2 regions of the Virgibacillus sp. FSP13 genome follow, and region 2 is predicted to be linked to the other one. Evidence: riboswitches for the same ligand, from Rfam matches in the RefSeq annotation. Region 2 holds a riboswitch; the other holds the start of a gene.
What was found. Region 2 has a riboswitch for S-adenosylmethionine ahead of ACW2QC_RS03615 (multidrug effflux MFS transporter). Riboswitches for the same ligand answer to the same signal wherever they lie in the genome.
Positions count from the first base shown of each region.

Region 1: linked by a shared signal. The riboswitch ahead of ACW2QC_RS10850 (methionine ABC transporter ATP-binding protein) and the one ahead of ACW2QC_RS03615 (multidrug effflux MFS transporter) in region 2 are both predicted to bind S-adenosylmethionine.

Region 1 is NZ_JBSVKG010000010.1:79,338-87,947, reverse strand. Features, by position in the region: gene ACW2QC_RS10900 (hypothetical protein) at 1-155, shown strand, start outside; gene ACW2QC_RS10895 (hypothetical protein) at 281-829, shown strand; gene ACW2QC_RS10890 (VanZ family protein) at 915-1,478, opposite strand; gene ACW2QC_RS10885 (Uma2 family endonuclease) at 1,483-2,085, opposite strand; gene ACW2QC_RS10880 (MDR family MFS transporter) at 2,697-4,166, opposite strand; gene ACW2QC_RS10875 (TetR/AcrR family transcriptional regulator) at 4,172-5,038, opposite strand; gene ACW2QC_RS10870 (arsenate reductase family protein) at 5,215-5,571, shown strand; gene gcvH (glycine cleavage system protein GcvH) at 5,649-6,032, shown strand; gene ACW2QC_RS10860 (toprim domain-containing protein) at 6,323-6,676, shown strand; gene ACW2QC_RS10855 (thioredoxin family protein) at 6,687-7,001, shown strand; SAM riboswitch class I at 7,091-7,200, shown strand; gene ACW2QC_RS10850 (methionine ABC transporter ATP-binding protein) at 7,478-8,506, shown strand; gene ACW2QC_RS10845 (methionine ABC transporter permease) at 8,496-8,610, shown strand, end outside.
Region 2 is NZ_JBSVKG010000002.1:330,791-339,400, forward strand. Features, by position in the region: gene ACW2QC_RS03600 (hypothetical protein) at 357-875, opposite strand; gene ACW2QC_RS03605 (hypothetical protein) at 946-1,590, opposite strand; gene ACW2QC_RS03610 (MFS transporter) at 1,655-2,896, opposite strand; gene ACW2QC_RS03615 (multidrug effflux MFS transporter) at 3,746-5,005, opposite strand; SAM riboswitch class I at 5,322-5,417, opposite strand; gene ACW2QC_RS03620 (class I SAM-dependent methyltransferase) at 5,834-6,433, opposite strand; gene ACW2QC_RS03625 (GNAT family N-acetyltransferase) at 6,464-6,988, opposite strand; gene ACW2QC_RS03630 (SDR family oxidoreductase) at 7,158-7,862, opposite strand; gene ACW2QC_RS03635 (hypothetical protein) at 8,117-8,610, opposite strand, start outside.

The DNA of each region.
Region 1 (8,610 bases), on a different contig from region 2:
TAAATAATCTTGCAAGTGTTCGTGAATATAAACGACCTGAAAAATTTGATTATGGAACTTTTTTGTTGGATTGGTTCGGTTCTATTGATTCCGAAGTCGGAGAACTAGCACTTAAATCTGAAACGGAATATGGCCTATTACTGGGGAATGTTTAAATATAAACTTGTTCCTAGTCAGCAATTTGATGGAGTGCTGATGATTGAGAAGGTAGAAGCAAATAAATGGGAACTTTCAATAAAATAGAATTGATAAAGTTAAACATAAGAAAAGAGAATGTTAAATGCTGAAAAATTATGAAGTGAAACATACTTTTATGGCAATCAGCATAATTGTTTCAATTGCATCACCGCTGTTTTTGGTCTTTGTTCCTTTAGTCATTGCAAATGAGCTGCATCATACTAAGGATATTTGGTTTGTGTTTATTTCTGGAAAAACCTATTTTGTATATGCAGTTGGTTTTCTGCTTTTGTTTGTAGCGACAATCCTTCCCTACATACTAAATGTAAGGAAAACCCCAATTTTATTTAGTATAGTCAGTGTGCTTTTAAGTATACTGGTGTTTTACGTAGCTTCTCAACATTATAAATCTATATCGGTAGACTTCATATCTTATCGTTCGCTTTTTTCTGTAAAAGAATATACATACTCTTGGAATGAAGTGGATTCGGTTATTTATAGGCAAGATCAAGATGGGGGTTCGGCAGAGTATGATATTTTGTTTCATGATGGAAACAGTTTAAAGTTTGGTGAAAATGGCTACTTCAAAGAAATAAAACTAAAATTTATAGGGAAACTAAGGGATATGAATATAAAAATAAAAAGAGAATGAAAACCCGTCTATTATAACCGCCTGAAACAATCGAACAAGCAAAGAATATAGTCCGAATTTACGGGAATCCAAATAGGCCACCATCCTATCTGTTTGTTGGTGGCCTTATATTTGTTAATCCAATTTTTGCTATAAAATACCCACTAATTACCCCAACAGTATTTAGAATTAGATCATCCACATCAAAACTTCTCGAAAGGAATCCTGCAATGGAAAGAACCAGTTGTGTACACTCTATTGCTAGGGTGCTCATAAACCCAATGGCAAACATTTTTATGAACGTCATGTTTCGATATAGCAAAGTGAACAATACGCCAAGCGGGACAAACACGATAACATTACCTACGAGATTAACAATGGCGGTTGATATATACCCGTTAGAAAACAAAAAAAGATAATCTCCTATTGTATGAAATGGTACGATGTTGATACCGACCCATTCTGGTATAATGAGATTGGTAGAAGGAAATACGGTTACATATAGTAAACTCTCAAAATAAATGATACATAGTACATAGATGAATTCTTTGGACAAAGAAAATAGTTGATTTTTTCGATTCAAAACCCGAAACCTTAAAGGTATATAAATAATAAGCGAGATAATAATAAAACGTATCGGTAGTTGGTGAATATAACTTAATGGAGACATTCGTTCAACCCTTAATTTCTGGAATATTGTCTAGAATGTTTGCCATTGTGAACGATACACATGGGATAGTGGGCGATGCGACCGGTTCATCTCCTTGAAATATATTAAATAGTTCGTAACGCCCCTCATTTAGAATATACTCTTCCAAAATGCCACTAATGGGCTCCACTGTCCAATATTCAGGAACTTTGTAGTGTTCATATGTTTTTAATTTATCGATTTTGTCCCGTTTTAATGATGAAGGGGAAAGGATCTCGACAACAAGATCTGGTGCACCTTCTACTCCACGATTACTTAATATATTTACCCGATTTCGGTGTATAAGAACAAGATCAGGCTGGCGGACCTCGTCGGTTTGAGACAAAATGACATCCACTGGTGCATTTAAAATAATGTAATCTGTCTCACAACTTTGTGCTATTGTCTTTTGCATTTCAAAGCTAACGAGCTGATGTGTAACAGTTGGGGCAGGACTCATTAATTCCAGCTGTCCTTTTACCAGTTCGTATCGGTTTCCGTCATCGACTGCAGCATAATCATCATAGGTGAGATTGCTTTCTTTGATAATATCTTTTCTTCCATTGTTATTATCTCCCAATTTATTCACCTGCCTTTCACAGTAACATTTTAATTAGTATATCATCGTTTATCATTGGATACTACGAAATTAAATTACAATCTGAAGGCTGATCAGGTGATTGATATGCGGGACGGTAGTGTGATTAGCAGTTAAGGATCCGTGAAGTGAATTTTTTAAAAAATTAGTGCAAAACCCAACAACAGAGATATAACACTGGTCCATCGTTAAGAATTGGATGAAAAATATAAAACGATTTTTTCTTTTACTAATTAAGTTAGTGTGAGGTTATGAATTAAATCATCTGAGGAAAATAAAGGTAAAATGGTTAACTCGATAAAAGAAGAATGAAAGTGTCACATAGCATCGTATACGCCCTTTGAAAAGGAAAAGAAAGTGTTACAGAAGAGAAGAATCTGATGGACCCCATTTTAAGTAAGCTTTTAGGAGTTATTTCTTTTTAGAGAAACTAAGGTGGTATCCATTCCTGGCTTATAAGTTTTTTAGAATATACAACAGCTTAGGATTTTCAACATAACAGTATATCATCGTTCGTTATTAGATACCATGAATGATGTATCCCAAGGTCCGAATGGGTAACAAGCCGTAAAAACAAAAAAACTGGGCAAAAGGCGCCCAGTTTATTCCTGCTCTACGTGAGACACTTCTTCTGTCCCTTTGCCCCTCTTTAGGAATAGTGCAAGTACCATGCCTGCAACGGATAAGAAAGAGGCGACTAGGAATGCCGTGTTATATCCGTTTATGGTAGCGGCATTCATTATTTGCTGTTGTGCTTCGGCTTGAGTTAAGCCTTGAAAATTTGCCATGTTTGGTTCGTAATTTTTTGCTGCTGTCGTCATCGTTGTTACGAGAATAGCAGTACCGATGGATGCGGATACTTGCTGCAACGTGTTGGCCATTGCTGAGCCGTGTGCATTCCATTTTTGTGGCAGCTGATTTAATCCACTTGTCATCACTGGCATCATTGCTAACGATAGACCGAACATACGAATAGCATAAATGATTGCTAAATAAGTAAATGATGTATCCATCGAAAGGTTTGTAAATAGGAACGTTGTAACACTGACAATTAGTAATCCAGGTATAGCTAATACTCTGGCTCCAACCTTATCAAAAAGAACCCCCGTAATCGGCGACATAATTCCCATAACAATCGCACCTGGCAATAGCATCAGACCAGATTCCAGTGGGGAAAATCCTCTTGCTGTTTGCATATATAATGGAAGCAATGTTTCAGCACCAATCAATGACATTAGGACAACCATTGTGATAATTAAGGATATAGAGAAAATCTTAAATTTGAAAACCCTGAACTCTAGTATCGGTGTCTTCAGACGAAGCTGACGCCAGATAAACAATGCTAAAATAATGGCTCCCCCAATTATGCAAGTAAGCACTTTGGTATCTGTCCATCCGTCTTCTCCAGCAGTGCTAAAGCCGAATAACAGGCCGCCAAACCCAAAGGAAGATAGCAAGATGGATAAAATATCCATTTTTGGATATGTTTGTTTTGTTACGTTTTTAACCGCGAAATAAGCGATTATTAATGTCAAAATGCTGATTGGCAAAACAACTAAAAACAATGAACGCCAAGAGAAATGTTCTAACAACCAACCGGATAACGTTGGCCCAATTGCCGGGGCAAATGCAATGACAAGTCCAGCTGCCCCCATAGCTCCTCCTCTTTTTTCGACAGGGATGATGGTTAACACAACCGTCATCATTAATGGCAACATAATTCCGGACCCTGCTGCTTGAATGACCCTTGCTGTTAGCAATAATGGAAACGTATGTGAAATTCCTGCAACCAATGTTCCTGCGCTGAATACACTGATCGCTGTTAAAAAGATTTGTCTCGTCGTGAATCGTTCAATTAAAAATGCGGAAATCGGGATCATGACCCCATTTGTAAGTAAAAATGCGGTTGTCAGCCATTGCGCTTTATTCTCCGTGATGCCGAAATCATTGATTATCGTTGGTAGTGCAGTCGCCAGTAATGTTTCATTCAGTAATGCAAAGAATGCGCCGAGAAGCATTACGGCAATCATGGGTCCCTTTTTTATTTGATCTAGATTAACTTCAGATGACATGTAAATCAAACCTCTCTAATAAATTTTTCTAATAAACTTTTGAGCAGAAGAATATCTTCTTCTAACGTTTTTTCTTGTTTTAAGTAAACAACTAATGCTTCGATAAGAAATTTTTGTGGATCCTTCTTTACAATTTCTTCTTTTAGTAGTTGAACAGAAGATAATAGTTTTTGTTTTTCGTATTGCTGTCTGGTAGAATTACTTATTTTTTGTTCTAGCACCTTTAATCGTTTCCTCATTTTTTCCAACAAAGCATCAGGACTTAATTCAAATAGCTTTTCGTCTAGAGCAGGTTCCATTTGATCCAGAGATTGAACAATGGAATCGATACTCGAAGCAATGAATGTAGCTAATTTATATACAACAACATTTTTATTTTCAAAAATGATTGTGAAAATATACTCCTTTAGCATTCCTTCAAAAATAATAACAAGGTCAGACATAAACGGTTTAATTTTTTCCCCGTACGCGTCTAATAAACTGTCCTTGTGCAGTTCAATCATGGATGTTCTTAACGTCTTCATAATGTCAGCTACTCGTTCATTCTCATTTGGTGGAAATTCGTTAAACATTACAGTGAAAAATGGACGGTTCTCCATCCATTGGCTTAATTCTATTTGGATTTTTTGGGTGAAGGCCTCTTTTCCTGTCAAGTCACTTGATACGTTTAGCAGATTTGCTTCTGTAATGATCCGTTCATGATTTTGCTTCAGGATTTCGATAAAGATGCTTTCTTTGGAATCGAAATATTTATAGAATGCGCCTTTAGAAATACCAACAGCCTGAGCAACCTCTTGGACAGATGTTTGATGAAATCCTTTTTCTGAAAACAAGCGAATGGCATGGGTCATTAATTCGCTTCTTTTACTCACAAAATACCTCCTTGTAACCACTCAGTCATAATTAGTAACCGTATAGTCATGTTGTTCAATTTAAAAGATTTCATGTAAAATGTCAACATAAAAATAAACGTCAGCAATTCCTTCGACCATTGCAATAGTATTTTGCTATAATAAATGTAATTATAAAAAGGTTAGGAGGGATGCATATGGCATTGACATTCTACTGGTACCCAAATTGTGGTACGTGTAAAAAAGCAAAGAAATGGTTAGACGATCATGAAAAAGCATATTCTAGCATACATATTGTGGACAATCCACCGACAAAGGAAGAACTATTGGATTTTATCGAGAAAAGTGGACTACCAGCCAAAAAGTTTTTTAATACAAGCGGGAAGAAGTATCGGGAATTAAACATCAAGGATAAAATTAAAGAAGCGACAACAGAAGAAATGGCGACAATACTCGCATCTGATGGGATGTTAATAAAACGACCAATTGTTACGGATGGGCAAAACGTAACGGTTGGATTTAAGGAAGAAACGTTTGCTGAAATTTGGCTATAGAAAATAAGCTGAAATACTAGAAATAAAAGCTGTTACCTTGTATAGTAATAGTGCAATTAATTAACGGAGGGATTTCAATGAGCTTACCAAAAGACTTATTATATTCAGAAGAACATGAATGGGTAAAAAAAGAAGATGACAAAGTACGTATTGGAATTACAGATTTTGCACAAGATGAACTCGGCGATATTGTCTTTGTTGAGCTACCAGAAGTAGGGGACGATATCGAAGCCGATGAGCCTTTCGGAAGCGTCGAATCTGTTAAAACTGTTTCGGAATTGTACGCACCAATCAGTGGAAAAGTGGTTGAAGTGAATGAAGAGCTAGATGATAGTCCAGAATTTGTAAATGAATCTCCATACGAAAAAGCATGGATGATCGTTGTTGAGCCATCTAATCAATCAGAACTTGACGAACTATTATCAGCTGAAAAATATGAAGAAGTTATTCAAGAAGACTAATCACATAATCATTCAATAATTTTAGGCTGGCTTGCATCTTTGAAAAAGGATGTAAAGTCAGCCTTATTCGCATCATAGTATTGTTATATAGGGCTGTTCAAAAGGTGCAATAATAAGTATCTATGCGATCGTAAAGGAAACTTTGCTAGATCTAGGACAATTTGGAGAAGTCAATTTTAGCTTTCAGACCTGCCAGTCTATGCTGTGGCGATCTTACTTGTGATTTGTTACTTTTTGTACATATACTTACGAATCATATTGCTTGATTCCTTAAGGAGTGCTATGTGATGATGACACATGAATCGGAAAAGGTTATTATTGTCGAAGGTCTTACGGACAAAAAGCAAATCAAAAAAGTAATCACGGACGATGTGGAGATCATTTGTACAAATGGTACACTCGGTGTGGAACGATTTGACGAGCTTTTATATACGTACGATTTAGACAATAAGGATGTTTTTATCTTAGTTGATGAAGACAATTCAGGGATTAAATTACGCAAACAGTTAGCGCGCGAGTTGCCACATGCCGAACATATTTATGTTAGCAGTGAATATCGTGAAGTTGCAACAACACCTGAGCAAGTACTCGCAACTGTCTTAGTAGCTAAGTCTATTGCGGTTAATCCGATATTTTTGATTTAGGGTGATTCCTTTGCAAGAGATAACAGCGGAAGTGTTACAGCAAGATCATTATTTATTATTTGTTCATACTCCTTTTTGTGGAACTTGTGCATTAGCTAGAACAATGCTGGATAAAATTGAATCTGTTCATCATGAGCATATTTTTTATGACATGAATGCGTCGTTTCATCCTGAATTTATGCAGGAAAATCAGATTGAAAGTGTACCATGTCTGCTAGTTAAAAATGGCAATGAAGTGCAAGAAAAAGTATATGCTTTTCATTCGATTGCCAATATTTATAGCTATTTAGTGAAGTATAAGCCGGAGCTATTCGTTGGGAACTGACGATTATGAACTAACGAAAGAATGTTTTATATTGACATAGAGAAATAAGCGTGCTATCATCAATTTTATCAATTTAAACGAATTTAAATCTCTTATCTTGAGCGGTGGAGGGACTGGCCCTGTGAAACCGCGGCAACCTTCAAACTTAAATGTTTGAAAGGTGCCAATTCCTGCAAAGTAACACTTTGACAGATGAGGGAACGAAAAGGCATATATTACGTCTTTCTGTTCTCTTACAGAAAGACGTTTTTCTTTTTATGAACAACTTGGAAAGTATAAAATTTGAAGCGCTATTTTAGTTTTGTGACTTGGTAGGCCTTGTCCAGCTCCAGCGCCCAGCGACTAGCAGATCTTTTTGGTGGGGCGAACGGAGTGCAAACGGTTTTCGGTGGGACGAATGAAATGCAGTCCCAGAGTGCTCCAGTTTGTACATCGCTACCGGGCGTTTGCGCTTTTCTGAATTAGGAGGAATACTTGTGATTTCGATAGAGAATTTAAGTAAAGTTTTTACATCCAATAAAAAGCAAATCACGGCTGTTGATGATTTAACGCTTGATATAAAAGAAGGGGATATATTCGGTGTTATTGGCTACAGTGGAGCGGGAAAAAGTACGTTTGTCAGGCTGTTAAACCGCTTGGAGGATCCAACACATGGCCGTGTGACCATTGATGGGCAAGAAATTACCACACTAAATTCAAACCAATTGCGTATAGCTCGGCAAGAAATAGGAATGATTTTTCAACATTTTAATTTACTATGGTCGCGGACAGTAAAGGATAATATTGCATTTCCTTTGGAGATTGCAGGTGTTCCAAAGGCTGAACGGGAGAGCAGGGTTAATGAGTTAATTCAACTGGTGGGCCTTTCTGAACGGGGTAATGCTTATCCATCACAATTAAGTGGTGGACAGAAGCAACGTGTCGGAATTGCTAGAGCGCTTGCCAATAATCCGAAAGTTCTACTCTGTGATGAGGCGACATCTGCACTTGATCCGGAAACGACAAATTCTATTTTAGATTTATTAGTGGATATTAATCAAAAGCTTGGATTAACGATTATTTTAATAACCCATGAAATGCACGTTATTCGTAAAATTTGCAAACAAGTTGCTGTAATGGAAAACGGTAAAATTGTGGAACAGGGTGATGTTCTTGACGTATTTTTACGACCAAAACAGCAAGTGACGAAAAAATTTGTGGAGCAAGTAATGGGGACTCAAGATGAAAATGAAGGTGTAAATGAGCTGGTAAATACCTACGAACACGGAAAAATAGTTCGACTTCATTTTATCGGTGAAACAACCAATCAAGCATTAATAAGCCAAGTGGCTAAAAAATTTGCTATTGATATAAATATTTTACAAGGGAAGATTACACAAACACAGGCAGGAGCCTATGGAACCTTGTTTGTACAAATGGAAGGGAAAGCAGAGGAAATGGATAAGGCGATTGATTTCATCACCCAAACCTCAGTAGAAGTGGAGGTTGTCCGTGATGCTAACTAATTTATTTCCAAATCTTGACGTGCAGGATTTTTGGACAGCAACATATGAAACCTTTTATATGACGTTACTTTCGTTAGTTGGAACATTTATATTAGGGATTCTAC
Region 2 (8,610 bases):
GCCCGTAGAGGCTTCATTTCAATCCTACGCAGTAATAAAATATATTCTCTAAGTTTGTGAATTCCTCTAATTTTAAGCAGCTCAATATTAGTTGCGAAATGGCTCAAATTTCAATTGCGAAATGCAGGCCCGTTTGCGGTAGATAAGAAACATCTACTTACTGGCGTTCACGGTAAGATCGATATGAGAATGTGATTCCCTCTCGGTTAATACCGAGTGGAACAATCACTTTATTCCAGATCATGTCTAATTTCCCTGTTTCCTCATACTAATTTCAGAAATAAAGTTTGCGTATTGCTGATGGATCCTGTTGTTTTACGTGATGCTACCGCTTAATTGAAGATACAGCACCCATTTTATTCGTCTTTTACATCTTTTTGTTTATTTTTTTCTCTCAAATGGAAAAAAACTTCAATTAAGAGTGTAATGAAAGCAACTCCTACTGCAATCGTGATACTGACGGTTTGATTCAGACCACTAATTTTTCCAATCAGATAAAAACCGATTATCCGTATAAGCAGTAAGACGACATAATTAAATTTATTTCTGCCTAATATATATTTCACTATTCGTTCAATCACGCTATCAATTGTGAATAAATAAACAAAAAAAGAAATCGCTAAAATAATTAACTGGTTCGTGCTTATATGTAAGGAGAAAATCATAGTAACCGTATTTGCAGAGCCAAGTAAAACAAATAAAGACAGTCCGATAAATACAGTTGGACCCAAGGCAAGTATAAAGGCCGTTGCAACAACGTGGAATAAATTAGCCCTTTTTTCTTTCAGTTCTTCTTTTTCACTACTGTAAATCCATAAGAATAACAACAAAAATGAAATAATAAATACGACTATTAACGATATAATTATTTTCATGAGTACACCCCTGTTACATCTCCCAGAAATACAATAATCCGAATACCTTCTAGAAAGCACTTCTGCCTATTCATTCTACTTCTTCATATACCGTTCCATCCGTATCTGTGATAACAACTTCCTTCTGCAGGCGGTCCAATCCTATCATAATGACCGGATTTTTTTCCCTTGACTGATCAAAAAACGTCCTTATTTTTACATGGGTCGTGTATCCTTGTTCTTCGACGTCCAATACTTCGATACTATTGCCAGACATTTCTTCACCTAATGACAGAATAATAGCTTTAGAGCCTTCCGATATGGTCACTGTTTTATATCCACGTACCTCGCTATTTTCCTGAAGGTTTTCCATATATGTGTTCTTGTTATTTTGCGACTTTTTTACTACCCAATAATCAACATTGTTCAGGTAGTCATATGTAATAGTTGAAATGACAAAAAGAATGATAACCGTATACATAATCTTTCTCCACAATAATTTCTTTCCAAAAACAAGAAACAAAATTGCGATGGTCATCATCCCCGCAGCTAACACTCCAAATGGCATCCCGGCAAAGCCGCCAATAACGATAAGACTTACTAAAAATACAAATAATCCACCAACCAAAACAACGATTGTTCTATTTTTATTAGTCATGGATTTGCTGAAAAAATACGTCAATGCATATACACCAAGGCCAATAACTAAACCAATTAGAAACATATACAAAAACATATAATCCCTCCTTTATTTTCAATGATTACTTTTCTTCTAAATTGCCTTGAATGTTATTTTACTTCTATATTAATTCCTCGCTATGGCTGTCATCTTCTCGGTAAAAGAACTTTTTACCAGGCTTCAACACTAAAAATGAAAAAATAAAAGATACAAGCAACATGACAAGTGCCAATGTGACGATCGTCAGTCGTAAGGAAACAAGATCGGCTACAAGCCCAATTGCCAGGATAAATACAACTTGAACAGCACTTTGGATGAGCTGATAAATGCTCGTAACCCTTCCCATTATGTCTACAGGGACATTGTTTTGGTAAAAAGTCATCATCCCTGCGTTTAAGAACACATTAAAAAAACCTAAGATTACAAAACCAACCACAATGGATGCAAAAGACCATGAAAATGCATAGATCACATAGCCTATCGTCATCATGGTTAAACCAATGACAATCATATATCTAAGTGAAAAGATATTTGAGAAAAGGGAGAGTAAAATTGCACCTACCACAGAGCCAATTCCCGTTATACTAATCAGCAAGCTATACTCCATTTCAGAAAGTCCAATGACTTGTTGTGTGAAAACTACCTCTTGTGCATCCATGGCAAAAGAAAAAATCATGACCATAATAAAACCAAGATAAATAAAAGAAACATATTTATTGTTCGACATAAACTTCTGAACGACCGTAAAATCACGAACCACTTGTGAAAAGGTTAATGCCGGAATCTTTTCTTTATCAATCTGTTCTTTTTCCGGAAGAAATAATAATAAAATGGCTGCGATCACAAAGAATAATGCATTAAGCCATAATGTTACTTCAACAGATGTTAATAATATAAGTGACCCCCCAATTGCAGGACCAATAATAAATGCACCGGAACTTGCAAATGAGCGGATTGAATTAAACCGCTTCCTTTTTTCTTTTGGCACAAGAATGGCAACATACGTCATGGATGATGGATTGAAAAAAGCCTCTGCTACACTTAAGACAACTAGGATCCCATAGATTATCATAATGTTTGGTGCAAATGGGATGAAGCAGATGAACACTGCTCTCATTATGTATGTTACGATCATAACTTTTCTTTTACTGCGATAATCGATAAAACTACCAGTCCAGAATTTTGTTACGATATTCGTTAATGGGCCAATGATCCAAAGTCCTGCAACAGCTGCTGCAGAACCCGTAAGTTGATATACAATTATATTTATCGCAACTAAGTAAATAAAGTCGCCTATGCTAGAAATTCCGATCGAAGACAATAATATCGCTGGATTTTTCCAACTTTTCAACGTATTTTTCATACAAAAAGCTCCTATTAGGTTTTATCCATTTTTCGATTTTTAATAGTTGGAATAAAATACAATTTCATTTCAAAGTTATATATCAAATTAAATTAATTTGTTTGGGTTATCAGCATACCAAATGCTAAAACCACAATTACTGCATATATATATGGATTTATATTAGTGTTTTTCTTATTTGTAAATACCCTTTCACCATTAGGATTTTTACAAGTAGACCCCTACGTCCATTATCAACATAACACTTAATCATTTTGTCCCCACATTTTTCACAAGTTTTTTCTTGAATCAATTAACGCTCACCCCATAAGTAAGTTTATTTGTATTTCATATACGGTTCATTTAAGAGAGCTAGAGCTGTATAAATAGACTTTTTTACTCGAATAACTATTCATTCTAGCCCTTCATACCGTTCCATCCGTATCTGTGATGACAACTTCCTTCTGCAAGCGGGCTAAAACTATCATGATAACTGGTTTTTTTCCGTAGATTAATTTTAGCCATACTAGATCCACTTTTCCACTCCTTTAATAAAATCCATTTGGCAAATCAAACTTTCCCGTCAGCTTACACTTTAAGGGCGAAAACCTTCCGTTAAGCTTAGACAAGAAATCGATGGAAACGTTCTTTTGTTTATTAGTTTATCATTAAAAGGATGTAAGATTCTATACACCGAAGAAAATCTATGAAATTTGCTCATTATAGTGGGCAAGAAAACATGAAAGGAGAGGCGTTCTCACCTCCCCTTTTTACCCTATTACAATCTTCAATTTCATTTTCAGGATAACAGGTAACAAATAGCCAAAATAGCCTTTGTTCTCGGGGGTTATTTTATTTATCTGCAAATTCCTACACTTGACTCACGACAGATGAGTTATCCGTAATGGCAGTGCTGTTTTGTTTGACGAGAACATGAAAAATCGTGAAAGCCATTGTACTGCTAATAAGTATGATAACAGCCATCGGTACAGCAGTATGATCACCGGCAATCCCGACAAGTGGCGAAACAATCCCGCCTCCAGCGAACGGAAGGATGCCAAGAAAAGCGGACGCACTTCCCGCCATATTCCCTTGGCGCTGCATTCCCAAGGAAAAACTTGTTGTATTAACGATTCCTACACTTGAGACAACAAGGAACAACGCTGGTAGCAACACCCACATTGGCAAGGATAACAAAGCAGTAGCAATGAGCAACAAACTACCGGTAAAGGAGATCGAAACTCCCCACTTTAATAAATGCGCCTCTTCTATTTTAGAAGACAATTTTCCTGTAAGCTGTGCTGCAATAATGATGCCTACACCATTAATGGCGAATATAATGGAAAATTGCAATGCCGTAACATCATAAATATTTTGCAATACGAATGGGGACCCGGCAATATAGGCGAACATACTCATCGATGCAAATGCCTGCGCCAATGCAATCCCAATAAACACACGGTCTTTCAGCAAAATTCCGAACGTTTGAATTGTTTCTGTCAGACCACCTTGTTTCCGATCTTTTTCCGGCAGTGTCTCCGGAAGGGCGAAGGTTACGGCAAGCAACATTACAACTCCAATGGCAAACAAAATAACAAATACGAACCGCCATGATGCAAAATTGAGCACAATTCCTCCTAATAACGGTGCCAGAATAGGAGCAGCACCATTTACCAGTGCAAGCATCGCAATGAATTTCGTTAGATCCTTGCCTGTATACATATCTCGTGACGAGGCACGCGCGATCACAATTCCTGCGGCAGCTGAAACCCCTTGAATAAATCGCAGACCAACAAATACCCATATATTTCCGCTGAACACACTAAGAAGCGAAGCAAATGCGTAAGTCGTCAATGTCACAAGAAGTGGTCGCTTTCTTCCTTTAATATCACTTAACGGACCAAATACCAACTGACCAATTGCCAAGCCGATTAAAGTTGCCGTTATACTTAGCTGGGCAAGAGATGCTGTTGTGTGGAAATCTTCGGTCACAGTTGGCAATCCTGGTAAATACATATCCATTGATAGTGGGCCAAATGCCGTTAGCGCTCCTAATATAAGCACCATCCATACTTTATTGAATTGTTTTGGTGTTTCTTGATGATCTATAGTTTGGTTCATTTTACTCATAAAACGTCGAATCCTTTCTTTCATCATTTATTTTGATCAACCATCTGCCCATCATATACTAGACGGGGTATATTAATGCTTGTAATTTGCTTAGAATAGCCAGAGAATGTGTACTTCTTCCGTAGTGCAGGAATATCTCCCGGAAAGCGAGAACTTCTTCCACAGTGCAAAAACATCAACCGGTATCTTTGGCTGCTGCCTATTGTTCTCTTAGACCGCGCTTTATCTTATACGCTCTCCTGTATTGTTTACTTGATATAAAAAACCCCCTTCTTAAAATCAATAAGAAGAGGATTAGTTGCCGTCAATTTCACTCTTCTTATCTTCAGCATACGCTCCTGGAATTAGCACAGTACAAATGTCTGTTGCTGAGGCTTCAATGGGCCAGTCCCTTCACCTCTCTGGATAAGAAAAATACAAGTATTTAATTACAAGACCATACTATACGCGTGCTTGAAGCAAAAGTCAAGGTAGATGCCGGCTTGTTGTCATGAATACGTATACCAAAATGACGTTGACGTTCTTGGCCCTTAGTTCACTCGTTCTTAGTGAAAGTTCAAGATGCTTGGTTCGTGTCGTTTTGCCGAATAAAATCAAGCTGTTGGGAAAGGGATTTCATTTGTATTCTCTCTATAACAAACTGACAAGGTTCATCACGTTCATCTACATAGCTTTATCATCGAAACTTAGGTATATATTAAGGTAGACTTCCCTTTCCTTATCACTTTTTCCCATGCTTCAGGAAACAACATATTTTCATTGATATATAAAAGGAGTCCACCCTTTTGAATCAGCAGCCTTTTTAAAAAACTCTCTCTTTTAATTTTTTTATTTCTTTATAACAACTTGAATGACATGTCCTAGACCTATGTGCCTTTTTCCTTCATTTCGATCGGCTTCACCATAATAAAAATGGATACATTTGTAATCTTTAATCCAATCCAGAATATCTGTTGGATCATATAACATTTCAACAGATTTCGGACCACCAGTTTGATACGCAAGCTGAGCTTCTGAGTAAATTTCAAAGATGACATACCCGCCGCTTTTCACTGATCCAATCATACTCTCCATTAAAAATTGCTGATCTTTTTTGGGAACGTGCCCAAATACCATTATTGCGGCATCGTATTGATTTTTTTTGACCTTTTCTTTCGTCAAATCAATTTCAACTGTATTTACATTAACGTTATTTTGGCCAGCCAAAGCCTTCGTTTTTTCTAAGCCAATTGTTGATTGATCATAGGTTGTCACCTCATGACCAAGTTTTGCTAAATAAACTGCATTCCGACCTTCACCTTCAGCAAAGCAACCCAGTTTTGAATGTTCCGTAATGATATGGCTCATCTTGTTTATAAATGCATTTTCAATTTCACCATAAACAAAATCTTTATCTGAAAAACTATTATCCCAATGTTCTTTTGACATAATCTTTCATCTCCATTCCTTTAATATTTTCTAAATATACTTCATCTTGCAATAATCCCTATGAAATACACTCATCATAATACTATCATGATACTCGCCATTGATATAAAAATGCTCAGTCATTACACCTTCCGTTTGAAAGCCGACTTTTTCATAAATATGACTGGCCTTTTTATTTGCTTTGGCTACAATCAAGTAAAGTTTATGGAGATTAAGTACCGAAAATGCGTAGTCCATCGCCAATTTGGTGGCTGTAGCTGCATAACCTTTTCCTTGATGTGCGGGATCAATCATGATGGCAAATTCCGCATTCCTGTGTCGCTGCTCGATTTCATACAGACCGACAAAGCCCAGTTTCTCCTGATCATGGGTCGTTAAAATAAATTCACGTGTTTGCTCATTATCCTTATTTTTGTCAAACTCTTCCTTCATAAGTTCCAGTGACATATAAGATTCACTGAACCAAAAATTCATGACTTCCGGATTATTAAACAGTTTGTGCAAGAAGGCTAAATCATCCTTTTCTAGTGCGCGCAGTTGAATCTCTTGTGCCATTTTTACTAAGTCCCCTTTTACGATTTGTTGGTTTATGTACTTCATTGTATCTTATTATGCCAGTATACCTCGGATATGTCATACATCGCTGGTATCCGATGTATATTCAAATGCTTCTATTTACTGTTTCTTATTAAGAAAAGCTCCCGTTTGTTGTAAAATAATTCTGTTAAACTGGTCTAACTGTAATTTCATTCACGTTCACATGATCCGGCTGGGTCACGGCATAGACGACTGCTCTTGCAATATCAGCTGGTTCAAGCTTTTTTCGTTCAGCTTCAAAGGGGCTGTTTGAGCTTAATGGGGTTTCTACCATCCCCGGTGAAATGTTGGTGGTCCGTACGCCGGTATTGGCGAGTTCCTTTTCCAGTCCAGTGGAAACCGCACGCACGGCAAATTTTGTTGCACAGTACACTGTAAGTCTTTCAATAACCTCAAATCCTGAATCAGAAGCAATATTCACGATATGACCGCTTCTTTTCTCTAACATATCTGGTAAGACTGAATGAATGCCGTAAAGAACGCCTTTGATGTTTATATCAATCATCTGCTCCCAGTCAGAGACATCTCCTTTCAAAACCCTACTCGAACCCATTCTCCCAGCATTATTTACATAAATGTCTACACTTCCAAAGATTTGTTTTGCACGTTTGGCCAGAAAGTCAACATCTTGTTGCTTTGTCATATCGGTTTGGACACATAATATTTTTTCTTCCTTGCCGATTTCTGCGGCTATACTTTCAAGTTTTTCTTTATTTCTTGCTGCAAGTACGACATTAGCACCTGTCCCAGCAAGTTCTTTCGCAATTGCAGTTCCAATACCACTGCTTGCTCCTGTTACAATGGCTGTTTTGCCAATCAATTGTTTTGTCATTATAATTTACCTCCTTATACGAGAATATGGTTTGATTCTGGCACACAATTACTGCGCCCGTAGGAAACTGATCACATACGTTATACTGTCCACCCCCCTCCTTGTAGAACATAGCACCCGTTATAAAAAAACATAAATTAAATTTCTCTAATAGGGGTTGTTCAAAAAAGGGGATTCCGAAAGAGTGGAATAATCAAAACAACCATTAATAAAAAACCTATGTGTAGATGTTATCCGCACGTTCCACAGTGATGTTAATCAATTCTAGTAATGGAAGATTCTAAAATACCCGATGAATAACGTACCTTATCTATTTTCCATTTCCCGTCTAGCTTCAACATTGTCACAGTTGCACTTTCTCCAAAGGTGTTTGGCCACTCAGGAATATCTGGGTTTAAACGAATAAAGATCTCTGTGCCTACGATTTCATCATCTAATGTGAGCCATAGACTATGTTCAGAAACCTCGCCTTTTGCAAATCGAAAACCATCACCCGCATTTGTGAGAAAGAAGGTAAACGTTTTGGGATGATCTGCAAAGTCTCTATTAAATCTAAAAGTTTGGTGGATGTCATTTTCTATTTTTCTTGTAAAATTTCCTGTAAAGTATTCCCCTAACTGTTTATTCAGTGCCCCCATTACTTCTTCTAAATTGTTTGAATCGATAATCAGTTCATCGTGATCCATCTCATTAAAAAATGCTTCTAATGTTGCAACGCTTTCTTTTTTTGCCCTTTCATGTGGATCGC